Regions from separate parts of the Arthrobacter sp. NPDC097144 genome, predicted to be linked through region 2. Evidence: riboswitches for the same ligand, from Rfam matches in the RefSeq annotation. Region 2 holds a riboswitch; the other holds the start of a gene.
The links. A riboswitch is a leader RNA that binds a small molecule or an ion and turns the genes downstream of it on or off. The one in region 2 is predicted to bind S-adenosylmethionine.

Region 1 (7,771 bases), on a different contig from region 2:
AGCTCTTCAAGCAGCTGCTTCAGGTGGGCGGGTTCGAGAAGTACTACCAGATTGCCCGCTGCTACCGCGATGAAGACTTCCGCGCCGACCGCCAGCCGGAATTCACCCAGCTGGACATTGAAGCCAGCTTTGTCGAGGAAGATGACATCATCGCTCTCGGTGAGTCCGTGGTGAAGGCGCTGTGGAAGCTGATCGACGTCGACATCACCACTCCGATCCCGCGCATGACGTACGCGGACGCCATGGCCCGCTACGGATCCGACAAGCCGGACCTGCGCTTCGGCCTGGAGCTGACGGACCTGACGGAATTCTTCAAGGACACGACCTTCCGCGTGTTCCAGGCTCCCTACGTGGGCGCCGTCGTGATGCCCGGCGGTGCCTCGCAGCCCCGCCGCACGCTGGATGCCTGGCAGGAATGGGCCAAGCAGCGCGGCGCCAAGGGACTGGCCTACGTGCTGATCCAGGAAGACGGCACGCTGACCGGCCCCGTTGCCAAGAACCTCACCGACTTTGAGCGCGAAAACCTCGCGGAAAAGGTTGGCGCCAAGCCCGGAGACTGCATCTTCTTCGGTGCCGGCGAGACAACCGAAGCCCGTGCCCTGCTCGGCGCAGCCCGCGTGGAAATCGGCCACCGCACCGGCCTGATCGACCCCAACGACTGGGCCTTCGTCTGGGTTGTTGACGCACCCATGTTCGAGCCGGCTTCCGCTGCCGTCGCCGCCGGTGACGTGGCAGTGGGCGGAGGAGCCTGGACGGCCGTCCACCACGCCTTCACCTCCCCGAAGCCCGAGTTCATGGACACCTTCGACACGGATCCCGCGTCGGCGCTGGCCTACGCCTATGACATTGTCTGCAACGGCAACGAAATCGGCGGCGGCTCCATCCGTATCCACCAGCGTGACGTACAGGAACGCGTCTTCAAGGTCATGGGCCTTTCGCAGGAGGACGCACAGGAGAAGTTCGGGTTCCTGCTTGAGGGCTTCAAGTACGGCGCACCGCCCCACGGCGGCATCGCCTTCGGCTGGGACCGCGTGGTTGCCCTGCTGTCCGGCAGCGAGTCCATCCGCGACGTCATTGCCTTCCCGAAGTCCGGCGGCGGCTACGACCCGCTGACCCAGGCACCGGCTCCGATCACTGCCCAGCAGCGCAAGGAAGCCGGCGTGGACTTCAAGCCGGAGAAGAAGGCTGAGGCCAAGAAGGACGACGCCAAGAAGGACTAGGTCTTTCGCAGGATTCCAGAATGATGAAAGTGCCCGGCCGTTGATGCGGCCGGGCACTTTCATGTTTCTGCGCGCCGGTAATTCTCGGTAATTTATTCCGACAGCCTTTTTTAGCCCGGTGCGGGTGCCGTAGTTGCGGGCCCCATGGACGTTTCGGGCGCCATAGTGGGGACCGGCAAATTGTAGACAACAAGCCAGTAATCTCCGTCCGGGCCGTCCACTGTGATGGATGCCGGGGTTTGATCGGGTGTGACGATGTGTTCGAAAGACGTCAGAACCGGCCAATTGCAGTTGTTGCTGCTGGCAGCGGTAACCGGGCCAGAACCAGCGTCCAGGACCTCGATGCTGTAATCCCCGGGCTGGTTGCAGGTGAGGAACACGCTGAAGCTGGTCCCCGGTTCCACCCGGGGCAGATCGAAGGTACTCCTCCCGGTGCCGCGTTCCTCGAGTACAAGGTCGGCGTTGAGTGGACGCCACTTGGGGTTTTGCTGGAAGTAGCTCTCAAGACTGATGGGATTGTCCGCCCGGAACAGTGCCGTCATGGCCGGGTCATTGGGGACAGGAGGCTCCGTGCTTCCGGGGGGCACTTCCACGCCGATGCTGCTCCGGCTGGAAGAACGGGCTGAGGGGGACGCCGTGGCGGTCTCCTCGGCAGTGGCCGCCGATGTGGCCGGTTGAGAGGAAACGGCCTCGGGCTCCTCCTGGGCGCTGCACCCTGTCAGCACCATGCCCAGCGCCGCTGCGGGAAGCAGGGCCTTCTGCATAAACGGCAAATCCGACGCGCTGCCGGGCCTTGCCTTATTCCGTGATGTTCCATTGGCATTTCTGTTTCTGGCCATCTCCGCTACTTCCTTCCGAAGTAATCCGAAGAACGATAGTGGCCCCGGCTACAAATGTAAAGGATTGGTAACGGACGGCCGCTGTCATAAACCCGTGGAATATCAGGTCCGATTTCGTGCGGTTTGGGAAAATCCGGACGGTCCGCAGCGGCCGGAATTTCCCAAAGTGGCCGGAATTTCCCAAAACGGTGGTGCCGCGTGAAGTCAGGCGAAGGACGGGACGCCCAGATGCCGAAAGGCTGAGCCGTGGAAGACCAGCGGCTCGCGGGCATCGTCATGGGCGGCATGGCCGTGGACGCGCAGCAGCACCACGGCATGGTCTCCGGCGGGAATTTCGTTCTCCACGGAGCATTCCAGCCACAGGGCAGCCCGGTCCAGGAACAGGGAGCCGGAGTCGTCAGTGTGCAGGCTAAGGCCGGCAAAACGATCACCGGACTTGGACGCAATTTGCCGGCAGATGCCCTCGTGCCCGGAACCCAGGACAGAGACTCCGATCCTGGCTGCGCCCCGCAGAAGCGGCCAGGTCCGGGACGTGTTCTGCACGGCAAACAGCACGAGCGGCGGATCCATGGAAACGCCCACGGTGAAGGAGGAAGCAACAATGCCCTGCGGTTCGCCGTCCACCACGGCACACAGAGCGGCAATGCCGGAGGGGAATCGGGAGAAGGCCCGGCGCAGGGCGGCCGGCTGAAGGTCGGTTGTGAGCGTCATGCGGAAAAGGTCCTCTGCCTCAAGCGCCCGGCGGCCGTGACCAGCACGGCAGCGAAACGCGGTACTTGCCGGACCGGTTGGAAGAACCGGCGGCCGAATCGTCACCTGGAGCACCCCGCTACGGCGAGAGGGTTGCCGCCCAGCCGGCCAGGGCCTGTGGCTGGGACTCATGATTCTGGTTCCACGGTAGGCCCGGCTGCACCGAGGCGCAAACCCCCGCCACAGTTCGTAAAACTCCGCTTCATAAAACTCCCGCAACCGAAGGGATACAGTTTTCACCATGAGACAGCGGTGGTTTAAACAGGTGGACGTTTTTGGCAGCGAACCGTATTTGGGCAACCCCCTGGCGGTGGTGCTGGAAGCGGAGGGCCTCACCGACGCGGATATGGAGTCCTTCGCGCGGTGGACCAACCTGTCCGAGACAACGTTCGTGCTGCCGCCCACGGTGGACGGCGCCGACTACCGGGTGCGGATCTTCACCCCGGGCGGGGAACTCCCGTTCGCGGGACATCCGACCCTGGGAACCTGCCACGCCTGGCTGGAAACCGGGGCCAAGCGCCGCTATCCCGACGTCGTCGTCCAGGAGTGCGGCATCGGCCTGGTGACGCTGCACGCCAATGCCGGCATCGCCGCGTTTGCCGCCCCGCCGCTGCAGCGCTCGGGTCCGTTGGAGGAAGAAATCCTGGACCAGGCGCGGCGGGCCCTGCACCTGGAACCGGGACAGGTGCTGGCTTCCAACTGGATTGACAACGGACCCGGCTGGCTCGGACTCCTGCTGCCCGACGCCGCGACTGTCCTGGGTCTGTCACCGGACCCTGCCGTCATGGGCAACCTGCGCGTGGGCGTGATCGGAGCGCAGCCGGCGGATGCTGAAACGGACTTTGAAGTGCGTGCCTTTGTGCCGGGACTGGGCGTTGCCGAGGATCCGGTGACGGGAAGCCTCAACGCCGGCCTGGCCCAGTGGCTGATCGGAGCGAATCTGGCGCCGGACCGCTACGTCGTCACGCAGGGAACTGCCGTCCAGCGCTCCGGGCGGGTGCGGGTCTTCACGCGCGACGGCAAAATCTGGGTGGGCGGATCCACGGTCACCTGCATCGACGGCACCGTGACGCTCTAGGCCGGAACCATGTTCACCCTGAATTCGCTGTCGCTTCCGGTCCTTGGCGCGCCGATGGCCGGTGGACCCTCCACGCCGGAGCTGGCCGCAGCGGTCAGCAACGCCGGAGGGCTCGGATTCCTTGCTGGAGGGTACAAGAGTCCCGACGCTGTCCGCGGTCAGATCACCCGGACCCGCGAACTGACCCGGCGGCCTTTCGGCCTGAATATCTTTGTGCCCGATCATGCCAACACGTATGCCGATACGTCGCAGGAGAAGCAGGCCGGTAAGCTCGCGGCCTCGCTGGCCTACCGCGAGGCCCTGGCCGCCGCGGCACAGGAGGGTCCGGCCGGAACAGTAATCCCCGAACCGGGATTTCCCGATCCGCAGGACGACGACTGCTGGCAGGCCAAACTGGAGCTGGTCCTGCGGGAACGGGTTCCCGCCGTGTCCTTCACCTTCGGGCTGCCGGGGCCGGATGTGTTCGCGGAGCTTGCCGGACAGGACATCTGCACCGTGGTCACGGTCACCAACGAACAGGAGGCCAGAGCCGCTGCAGCAGCGGGTGCGCACCTGCTGTGTGTGCAGGGTCCGGAGGCCGGCGGACACCGCGGAACCCTGGACAGCGGGAAGACACCCGGAGAAGCCTCACTGACGGACCTGTTGGATGAGGTTCGACAAGCCTGCCCGCTGCCGCTGGTGGCTGCCGGCGGAATTTCCACCCGGCACGATGCCGCCGCTGCCCTCGCCGCAGGAGCCTCGGCGGTTCAGGTGGGAACCCTGCTGCTGCTGGCCAATGAGGCAGGCACCTCGGCGGTGCACCGGACTGCCCTCCGCGATGCCGTCCTAGGACGCAGGGACCCGCGCACCTCGGTTACCCGTGCCTTCTCCGGCCGTCCGGCCCGCGGGCTGACCAACGGCTTCATGCGCGCCCATCCGGATGCCCCGGACGCCTATCCGTTCCTGAACCAGATCACCGGGCCGCTCCGTGCAGCAGCAGCGGCATCCGGGAACCCCGAAGCAGTGAGCCTGTGGGCGGGAACCAGGTACCGGCACGCGGCTGAAGAACCCGCACAGGCCAGCGTCCGCAGGTTGTTCCCCGGGTGAAACTGCAGTACGGAACCCTCAGGGCACCGTAATCCGGATGGAAACCGAGCAGGCATCCTTCGCCGCCTGAGCCAGCACGGCCAGCTTGGGGTCCTGGACATCGAGGGGCTGCAGCCGCGGCAGACTGCTCCACGGAGCAAAAACCTTCTGCCGGGCCAGCAGTTCAGTCAGCGTCCGGTCTCCGCCGAATACGAGGTACTCCGGCGGATGGCCGGCGAAAAGTCGCGCGGCCTGCTCGGCGGCGGTCTCCACCAGCGCGTCCGCCTGGTTGGCCCGGCGCCGGGCAAAACGCTGCTGCGACCCGCCGCCGGCCGCGGTTCGGGACTGCACGTACCGGTTGCCGGCCTTGGACGCGAGCAGCAGCCCCTCTCGGGCCACACCGGCGGCGTACCCTCCGCGGCGCAGCAGCACGATCCCGAGGGTGCGGGACTGGCCGGCCAGGGAGGCCAGGCGTTCGACGTCGCTGGTCCCGCGTCCCGGGCGTCCGTCGTCGGGCCAGGGCGCCCGCAGATCCGCTTCGGTTCCGTTGGCGGCGCGGACGTGCAGTCCGCCGTGTTCGGGTGTGATGTCCAGCTCACCGTTCCCGGCGGCCAGGCGGTCCAACCAGCCCGGCAGGCGCTGCGCAGAAACGAAGGTGTGGCGTGTGGCGGGCATATCGCGATTCTCCTGGTGATGCTGCCCACCGAGCGTGTCGCAGCGGCCGGCACCTGCCGGACCAACTCCCACGCTACGGCACGAGTAGCCTTGGGACGTGAGTGATTTGTTCAGCAGCGACGACAGTGACAGTGCCACGGGCACGGACAACCAGTACGACGACGGCGCAGGTTTCGGTGCAGGCGAGGACGACGGCGCCCCCAAGCGTCCGCGCAGCCCGCTGGCGGTGCGGATGCGTCCGCGCACCCTCGATGAAGTTGTGGGCCAGCAGCACCTGCTCGGCCCGGGATCACCGCTGCGCACCCTGGCGGAGTCAGCCGATGACCGCGGTCCCGCCGGGCCGTCGTCGGTCATGCTGTGGGGGCCTCCGGGAACCGGCAAAACCACGCTGGCGCATGTGGTGGCGCGAGGATCCGGACGGAAGTTCGTGGAACTGTCCGCGATCACCGCCGGCGTCAAGGACGTCCGCCGGGTCATGGAGGAAGCGCTCACCAACCGCGACCTGCACCGCATCACCACCGTGCTGTTCCTGGACGAGATCCACCGCTTCAACAAGGCACAGCAGGATGCCCTGCTGCCGGGCGTGGAGAACCGGTGGGTGGTCCTGGTGGCCGCCACTACGGAGAACCCGTCCTTCTCAGTGGTCTCCCCGCTGCTCTCGCGTTCCCTGCTGCTGACCCTGAAGCCACTCACCGAGGATGACATTGCCGCCCTGCTCAAGCGCGCCGTGGAAGATGAGCGCGGCCTCGCCGGCCGGGTCCGCCTCAGCGACGAGGCCCTGGAACACCTGGTGCGCCTGGCCGCCGGGGACGCCCGGCGCGGCCTGACCGCACTGGAAGCCGCGGCCGGCGTCGCGTACTCCGAACGCACCGCGGGTGCGGACATCCCGGAGGTCACCCTCAGCGATGCAGAGAAGGCGCTGGACGTGGCGGCGCTGCGCTATGACCGGGCCGGAGACCAGCACTACGACGTCACCAGTGCCTTCATCAAATCCCTGCGCGGCTCCGACGTGGACGCGGCCCTGCATTACCTGGCCAAGATGCTCGAAGCGGGGGAGGACCCGCGGTTCATCTCCCGCCGCCTGATGATTTCCGCCGCCGAGGACGTGGGCATGGCGGATCCCACCGCGCTGCAGACCGCCGTCGCTGCCGCCCAGGCGGTGCAGATGATCGGCATGCCGGAGGGCCGGATCATCCTGGCCGAGGCAGTGGTCCACATTGCCACCGCACCCAAGTCCAACGCCGCCTACAACGGCATCAATGCCGCCATCGCTGACGTGCGGGCCGGCCGGGGACAGGGGATTCCTGCCCACCTGCGGGACGCGCACTATCCCGGAGCCAAGCAGCTCGGGCACGGCAAGGGATACATCTACTCCCATGACTCACCGCACGGCGTGGCCCGGCAGCAGTACCCGCCGGATGACCTGGTGGGCCGCAATTATTACGAGCCGACGGTCAACGGAGTGGAACGCGACATCGCTGCGCGGCTGGAGCGGCTGCGGGGGATTGTCCGCGGGAAGTGAAGCGGCGGGAAAATGGAGGGTGCAGTACAGGCGGCGCGGGCACCCCGCGGCGGACCCGTGCGCCTGCTGCTGCGTGCTAGCATTGATGGTTGACTGGCAAGTGCGACGCCAAGCCCCCTTTTCGCTTTTACGAGCGTCAGGTGTGCCCGGCGCCGTTTCTGTAGCAGAAGGCAGCGGTTGGCCCGAGCTCTCCCTAATGGAGGCCAGTACTTACGTATCAGTCATCGCGGTATCCCGGCGCAAGCCAGGGCCATGGTGGCCAAACCGCCAAAACAGTGAAAGGTGAACGTGGCTAACAACACACGTGCACGCCGTCAGGCCCGCGCTTCGCGCGCCCTCGGCATTGCTTTGACCCCCAAGGCAGCCAAGTACTTCGAGCGTCGTCCTTACCCGCCGGGTGAGCACGGCCGCGCACGTCGCAAGCAGGACAGCGACTACGCGGTACGCCTGCGTGAAAAGCAGCGTCTGCGCGCCCAGTACGGTATCCGCGAAGCACAGATGACCCGTGTCTTCGAGGAAGCCCGCCGCACCGCCGGTCTGACCGGTGAAAACCTGATCGAGCTGCTCGAGATGCGTCTTGACGCCCTCGTGCTGCGCGCCGGCTTTGCCCGCACGATCGCCC
Region 2 (7,771 bases):
GGTGCGGGAGACCAACGCCCGGTTGATCCGAGGAACCCGGTCGCTTTGGGACAATTCGGATGCTGCGGACCGGCCGGATTTTCCCTAAGCAACCGGGAAATCCCACAACGGCCGGCACCCTCTTGACCGCGGAAGCCCGGCGTAGGCCAGCCGCTGTACCAGACTGCGGGGATCATGGGGAGGCAGGGCGATGTCGGCCCAGGACCATCGGACAAACGTGGTTCCAGTTGCTCGGATGGCGTCTTCACGCTCCTTCTCCGCCGTAAGCGTCTTCCAAGAGGGGGCCGGGGCCTTCTCGCCGCGCCCATACTTCACGGCACCATCGAACTCGCCTGCGAGGTCCTGTTCCTTCCAGTAAAAATCTGTCCGGAAACGGCCTGTCGGCGTTATGAACTGGTGCTGCAGCTGCGGAGATGGAAACCCGTAGCGAAGAAGCACCGCACGCGAATATGACTCGCCGGCCGACTCGGAGAGTGGATTGGCGCACTCGATGACGCACAGAGCCCGCCGGCGCTTTGCCTCGGTGGGAAGTTTCCGGGCAAGGTTCCGCAACGTTTCCTTGTCCAACGCCGGCAGATTCAGGGCTTGGCCTGGGCGCAGCACATGGTCCAATGCCGGCAGAGCCCGGTCGAAGGTCAGATACGCAGCCATGTCCAAGACCGTTTGGGCTCTGGAGGTGACTGCAACGCCCTCCCGGACTGTTAGCGGCTCCAGCAGCCGTCGCTCGACCCAATGGAGATCCCCGCGACGATGTCCGCGCGAGGACTCCGCCGCCAGCAGCAAAACCCCGGGTGAGCGGAGGACCACAGGCAGTCCCCAGATGACCGCTGCAGACTCTTGAACCAGAACCCGCCTGATGTGTCCCCCTTCCGCCGCCGCTCGGATACGGATGCGCTCTCGATCCCAAACCGGCAACTGCTGCCAAGCTTCGGTTCGGATATACACGCCATCGCGTACACGGGTCAGTTCACCGGCCCGGCACCGCAGAGCCAGGGAACGTCTTCCCTCGCCGTACGTATCGGCGTCGGCAGAGTAAAGGAGTTCGGGATCCATCCCTCAAGACTGGATTGCGGCAATGGTGTCCGCGAGGGACGCAGGCACGTCTGTGGATAATTCAATAACCGGGCACCATGGGAAAAGCGAGCCGTATTGGGAATTCCCGGACGCCGCGGACCGTCCGGGAATTCCCATAGCGTCCGGGATTCCCCGGAACGGCCGGAGAAACTAGATCTCGACGAGCCCCGCGGCCGTATTGAAGGTGACGGACATGATGCCGGGGGTTCCCTTGGGGGAAATCCACGTGACGCCCACGTTTTCCAGCGGTTCCTCGACGGGCGTGCCCAGCCACTGAGTGACCCGGTCAGCGGAGCCGGCAATGGTCAGCGACGCCAGCTTCACGGCTCCGGGCATCCCGGGCAGCGCTGCGGAAGGGTGCAGCGCTTCGGTGCCGTCATCCCAGCGCAGCATGTACGGCACCTGCGGGTCGGCGATCAGCCCGTTGATACCGATCTGCTGCCAGGTCAGTTCCTGGCCGTCGGGAAATTTCCGGTTGCCCGGAACGGCATTGCGGCCCAGGCGTTCTTCGAAGGGGGAGAGGTCATCCACGGCAACACACCAGCCCATCCAGCCGCCGCCGCACTCGGAGCGCTGGCGCACGGCCTGGCCGAAGGGTGCCTTGTCCGACGCCGGGTGATTCAGGGCCTCCACCACTTCAACATACTGATGGTTGGCCAGAGGCAGAATCATGTTCCGGGTTCCGAAACGGGGATGGACACCGCCCTTGACGAAGTCTGCTCCCAGAGCGGCAGCAATCCTCTCAGTCGTGGCCAAAAGACCGTCGGATTCACAGGCATAAGATACATGGTCCAAGCGCATGCGGCCCATCTTGGCACGTTGTGACTCACCTCTCGACTTAGGCGACCCTAATTTACTTGGAACACCTGCTTTCCGCGGAAATCGACAGCTTACTGACCATTTCAGCTGCTCGGCGCGCCACCCTTTCCAGGGCTCCGACACGGCAGGACATGAGCCGTCACAGACCTTGCGGGCTTGCCGCATATCCGTTTTCATAGGAGGCATAGGTCATGAGTGCCAGCAGATAGCCCCGGCTTGCTGGCCGGCAACCCTCCAACCGCGGTGGGGTGCCCCGGGTGAAGACCTGGCCCTGCGTCAACGGATTCAGGGCAAGCGCGGGTCCCACGTGGCTGCCGGTTACCTTTTCCGGCCGGAAGTCTCGGTGCGGCCCCGGTTTTAGGGAGCAAACAATGTCAGGAAACTGGTCTTTCGAAACCCGCCAGATCCATGCAGGTCAGGAGCCCGACGCCGCCACCGGCGCCCGCGCCCTGCCCATCTACCAAACCTCATCCTTCGTCTTCCCCAGTGCCGAGGCGGCAGCCAACCGGTTTGCCCTGGCCGAGCTGGAGCCTATCTACACCCGGATCGGCAACCCCACCCAGGAAGCGGTGGAGAACCGGATCGCCTCGCTGGAGGGCGGCGTCGGCGCGCTGCTGCTCGCCTCCGGCCAGGCCGCTGAAACCTTCGCCCTCCTGAACGTTGCGGAAGCGGGGGACCACATTGTGGCCAGCCCCAGCCTCTACGGCGGCACCTACAACCTGCTCAAGCACACGCTGAAGAAGTTCGGCATCGAGACCACCTTCGTGTCGGATCCCGACGACCTGGAGCAGTGGCGGGCAGCCGTGCGGCCCAACACCAAGGCCTTCTTCGGCGAGGTGGTCTCCAATCCCCGCCAGGACGTGCTGGACCTTGAGGGCGTCAGTGCCATCGCCCACGACGCCGGCATCCCCCTGATCGTGGACAGCACCCTTTCCACCCCCTACCTCATCCGTCCCTTCGAATGGGGCGCGGATATTGTGGTGCACTCGGCCACCAAGTACCTGGGCGGGCACGGCACTTCCATCGCCGGGGTCATCGTGGATTCGGGCAACTTTGACTTCGGCGCGGATCCGGAGAAGTTCCCCGGCTTCAACACCCCCGATGAGAGCTACAACGGCCTTGTCTACGCCCGGGACCTGGGCGTCAAGGGTGCCCTTGGTGCCAACCTGGCGTACATCCTCAAGGCCCGGGTGCAGCTGCTGCGAGACCTCGGTTCCGCCGTGTCACCCTTCAACGCGTTCCTGATTGCCCAGGGCCTGGAAACCCTGAGCCTGCGCGTGGAGCGGCACGTCAGTAACGCCGTCGCGGTGGCCAACTGGCTGGAAGGGCACGACGACGTCGTCTCCGTCGCTTATGCGGGACTCGAATCCAGCCCGTGGTATGAGCGCGGCCGCAAATACGGGCCGCGGGGAACCGGTGCCATTGTGTCCTTCGAAATCGCCGGCGGCATCGAGGCCGGCAAGCGTTTTGTCGACGCCCTTGACCTGCACTCGCACGTGGCGAACGTGGGCGACGTGCGCTCCCTGGTCATCCATCCGGCGTCGACCACCCACAGCCAGCTCGGTGCCGAGGCGCAGCTGGCAGCGGGCGTCAGCCCCGGGCTGGTCCGGCTGTCCGTGGGCATCGAGCACATCGACGACATTCTTGCGGACCTCGACGCCGGGTTCCGGGCCGCCAAGGGAGCGTAACGGTTAGCGTGGCGCGCCCTTCTGCGAACACGGCCGCAACCGGCTCCGTGTCCGGTCCGGCCGGGCCAGTCCTGCCGCAGCACTCCGCCCCTGCCCGGGACGGAGTGCTGCGGCACGCCCGCATCGGGGACCTGTTCCTGGAAACCGGCGGGTATCTGCCCTCCGTTTCCCTGGCCTACGAGACTTGGGGGACCCTGAACGCGGATGCCTCCAACGCCGTGCTGGTGGCCCATGCCCTGACCGGAAGCACCCATGTGGCCCGCGGCGACAGCGGTGAAGACGGCTGGTGGGATGCCCTGGTCGGCCCGGGAAAAACGGTGGACACGGACCGGTTCTTTGTCGTCGCGGTCAACATGCTGGGCGGCTGCTACGGTTCCACCGGCCCTTCGTCCGCTGACCCGCAGGGGCTGGCCTGGGGTTCCCGCTTTCCGTTTGTCACCATCAGGGACTCGGTCCGCGCGGAGGCCCGGCTGGCGGATTTGCTGGGGATCGGCTCCTGGCACACCGTGCTCGGCGGATCGCTGGGCGGGGCCCGGGCCCTGGAATGGGCGGTAACCGAACCGGAACGGGTGCGGCGCTGCGCAGTGATCGCCTGCACTGCCGCGAGTTCCGCGGAACAGATCGCCTTTGGCCGGGCCCAGCTGGAAGCAATCCGGCTGGATCCGGACTTCAACGGCGGGGACTATTACAACGGCCGGCCCCCAACGGCGGGACTGGGCCTGGCCCGCCGGATTGCGCATATTACCTACCGCTCCGAGGCCGAGTTGGAGCACCGGTTTGGACACGAACCGCAGGCGCAGGAGGACCCGCTGGGTTCCTCCCTGCCGGCCTTCCGCGGACGCTACGCGGTGGAGAGTTACCTGGATCATCAGGGCAAAAAACTCTCGAGCCGGTTCGATGCCAACAGCTACCTGCTGCTCACCGAGGCGCTGATGAGCCACGACGTTGCCCGCGGCCGCGGAACGCTGCGCCAGGCACTGGCCCGAACGGACAGCGAGTTCTTCATTGCCGCGGTTGATTCGGACCGGCTATACCTTCCCCGGCAGTCCTTCGACCTGGCAGCGGCACTTCCGCGGGAAACCGAGGTCCAGATGATTTCGGCGCCGATCGGCCACGACGGTTTCCTCACCGACGTGGAGCAAATCGGGGCGCCGCTGCGGGAACGGTTCTTCGGCTCGCCCTAGTTTCCGCTTTCGTCCGCACACCGGTTGGCCCCGGATGCCGGTCCGCCGGGGCCGGCTCCCTTGCCAAGACGGGACGAACATGGAAGAACATTCGCATGGGTGATTTCATTCGCGTGGCGGCGCAGGCACAGTGTTCCCCGGAGCGGCTCTGGCATGCGCTCGTGAACAACCGGGCCGCGTGGTGGCCGGCCATGGATTTCACCGCCAGCCCCGGGTCGCCGCTGGCAGAACGGACGGCCGACGACGGCGGCGGGCAGGGTGCCAGCGGCACCGTCCTGGCGGTGGCACGGGACCGGCTGCTGTCCTTCCGCTGGACCATGCCCCACTGGAACGCGCACACCGTGGTGAGCTTCCAGCTGGCAGCCGTACCAGGGCCCGACCCGGAAACGGACTACACCGACGTCGTGGTCATCGAAAGCGGACTGGGCGGCCTGGCGGACGGCGCGGACATTGCCCGGGGGCACACGGAGGACTGGGCCGACCATCTGGCGAACCTGATCGCGCTGGCCGAACGCGGATCTCCCGGGTGAGGGTTCCGGCAGGCTGTTTCGGATGCCGGCGGGATTGCCGGCCGGGCAGCAGGCCGGGCTGCAGGACACCGCGGTGCTAGCGTGGCGCCATGGCACCCGATAAAAGCCCCCGGCACTCCGCTTCGTCCTCCGGCCGGTTCCGTTTGCGCAGGCTCTGGATGCCTGCCTGCGGCGCACTGCTGCTGGCCGCCGGCATCGCACTGCTGGCACAGGGGCCCGGGTCCGGAACGGTGAACTACGCCTGGGTCACTTCCCCGGACGGAGGGTCTGAGGGTCCCTCAATCCTGATCAGCCGCAGCATGCAGGCAGGTGCCCTGCTCGTGCTGGCCGGTGCCGTGGTCCTCGCGTTTTGGGGCGGCCTGCAGGCGGGACGCCGGCGTTATCCGCCGGTGCCGCCGGCGTCCGCTTAGTCCGCCGAACCCGGCGGCATGCCCGGTCCGCCGAAGATGGGTCCGGCGTCGGGACGCTTGGCGGCAATGCCGTCGCCGGAAGACCGGTGGCGCACCCGGCGCACCACCCACGGCACGAAGTATTCGCGTGCCCACGTCAGGTCCTCAGTGCGTGCTGTCCGCCAGTTCCTGGCCGGGATGGGCTTGGGCTCCAGCGGCTCCAAGGTGTGGGGCACGCCAAGAGTGTCCAGCACCATGGCGGCAATGGTGTGGTGGCCCAGGGGAGAGAAGTGCAGCCGGTCCGGAGCCCACATCTCCCGGTTGCTCAATTCACGCAGCGCCCAGGTATCCGCGATGACGGCGTGGTGCCGGGCAGCAACGGTCCGCAGGTTCTCGTTGTAAATCGCCACGCGCCCGCGGACGCTGCCAATCACCGGCGTCGTCCCGAGGTCCGGCCCGGTAAAAAGCACCACGGTGGCGCCCCCCGAGCTCAGCTTGGCGATTGCTGCATCCATTTTTTCGGCGAGCTTGTCCGGGTCGCCGCCGGGACGGATGACGTCATTGCCTCCGGCACAGATGGTGATCAGATCCGGGTGCAGTTCCAGGGCCGGTTCCAGCTGTTCATTGATGATCTGGTCCAGAAGCCGTCCCCGGATGGCCAGGTTGGCGTAGGAGAAGCCCTCCCGGCTGCGGGCGAGTTCTTCTGCCACGCGGTCCGCCCAGCCGCGGTGTCCGCCGGTGCTTTCCGGGCTGGGATCACCGATTCCCTCTGTAAAGGAGTCTCCGATGGCCACATAACGGGTCCAGGGATGGAGCCCGGGCTCCTCTGCGGCAGCAGATGACGGAGCTGCGGAACCCGATGCTGCCGCCGCGGAGGTGGACGCTGCGGCGGCAGCGGAAGACGAGGGGACGGAACTGTTTTCGGGGATGGAAGGAGAAGTCACCAAACCATCCTGCCAAGGAGGGGCCCGGCTACGCGACCGTAGGTTGGACATCCGGTCGTGCCAGAATGAACATTATGCCTAAGACTGCTCCCTGGAACCCCACTGTCCTTTGGTCCAAGCCGGAAGCCGAGCGTGCCGGAACTCCGCTGCTGGTCCTCTTCCACGGCTACCTCGCCAATGAGGAAGACCTGATGGGCCTGGCGGACCACCTGCCCTCCGAATTCACCATCGCCTCCGTCCGTGCACCCCAGGCGCTGGGCCCCGGCTACACCTGGTTCCCGCTGATGAATGACGCGGATTTCTCCGTGGAGCGCGTGGTGGAATCCGTGTCCGACGTCGCAGGCTGGCTGGACGGGGTCAAGGACGCCCACAGCAGCGTGTCCCTGCTCGGCTTCTCAATGGGCATGGCCGTGGCCAGCACGCTCCTGCGGCACCGGCCCGCGGACTTTGCCGCCGTCGTCGGGCTCTCCGGCTTTGTGGTGCCTGCCGAGGGCAATGGGTTCTTCCATGACGAGGAGCTGCGCGCCGGCGGCGTGCCCTTCTTTTGGGGCCGGGATCAGGCGGATCCGGTGATTGACGCGCCGCGCATCGAATTCACCCACGCCTGGCTGAATGAGCACACGGCGCTGACCAAGATCCTGTACTCCAACATGGGACACGGCATTAACATGCAGGAGCTGGGCCATGTGAAGGAGTTCCTCACAAACCTGGTGCTGAAGGCCTGAGCGGCGGGCGGTACTGAGCAGCGGGGCCCGTCCGGCGGGTGGGCCCCGGCAGCCGGTTAGTCTTCCCGGATGATCCGGATGGCTTCGCCGTTGACCGTCACCACGTCACCGGGGTGCAGCTGGCGTCCGCGGCGTTCTTCGATCTCGCCGTTGACCTTCACGAGGCCGTCTTCGATCAGCTGTTTGGCCTGAATGCCGTCTTCGGCCAGGCTGGCAAGCTTCAGCAGCTGGCCAAGGCGGATCATTTCGTCGCGGATGGGGAGGTCTTGGGGGTCGAAATTACTCATGTGTCCATTCTGCCCGACATTCAACTACGCCGATTCCTGCCCGGCCCCGGCGCTGCCGTAGGGTAAGTCCGTGCCAAATGCCCTGCGAATCACACCGATTATCGGTCTTCCCGCTGCAGTTGCGGCGGGGA

Region 1: it holds a riboswitch for S-adenosylmethionine, as region 2 does, so the genes downstream of both, ACIQXM_RS05195 (flavin reductase family protein) here and ACIQXM_RS00775 (bifunctional o-acetylhomoserine/o-acetylserine sulfhydrylase) in region 2, are expected to answer to the same signal.

The regions. Positions count from the first base shown of each region.
Region 1 is NZ_JBIWDW010000002.1:322,394-330,164, forward strand. It holds gene aspS (aspartate--tRNA ligase) at 1-1,220, shown strand, start outside; gene ACIQXM_RS05190 (hypothetical protein) at 1,331-1,984, opposite strand; gene ACIQXM_RS05195 (flavin reductase family protein) at 2,264-2,770, opposite strand; SAM riboswitch class IV at 2,827-2,945, opposite strand; gene ACIQXM_RS05200 (PhzF family phenazine biosynthesis protein) at 3,051-3,887, shown strand; gene ACIQXM_RS05205 (nitronate monooxygenase) at 3,897-4,973, shown strand; gene ACIQXM_RS05210 (acVLRF1 family peptidyl-tRNA hydrolase) at 4,992-5,627, opposite strand; gene ACIQXM_RS05215 (replication-associated recombination protein A) at 5,860-7,149, shown strand; gene rpsD (30S ribosomal protein S4) at 7,438-7,771, shown strand, end outside.
Region 2 is NZ_JBIWDW010000001.1:162,125-169,895, reverse strand. It holds gene ACIQXM_RS00780 (VOC family protein) at 1,225-1,875, opposite strand; SAM riboswitch class IV at 2,081-2,196, shown strand; gene ACIQXM_RS00775 (bifunctional o-acetylhomoserine/o-acetylserine sulfhydrylase) at 2,265-3,581, shown strand; gene ACIQXM_RS00770 (homoserine O-acetyltransferase) at 3,629-4,765, shown strand; gene ACIQXM_RS00765 (SRPBCC domain-containing protein) at 4,861-5,295, shown strand; gene ACIQXM_RS00760 (hypothetical protein) at 5,385-5,705, shown strand; gene ACIQXM_RS00755 (SGNH/GDSL hydrolase family protein) at 5,702-6,628, opposite strand; gene ACIQXM_RS00750 (alpha/beta hydrolase) at 6,703-7,353, shown strand; gene ACIQXM_RS00745 (RNA-binding S4 domain-containing protein) at 7,410-7,640, opposite strand; gene ACIQXM_RS00740 (DMT family transporter) at 7,711-7,771, shown strand, end outside.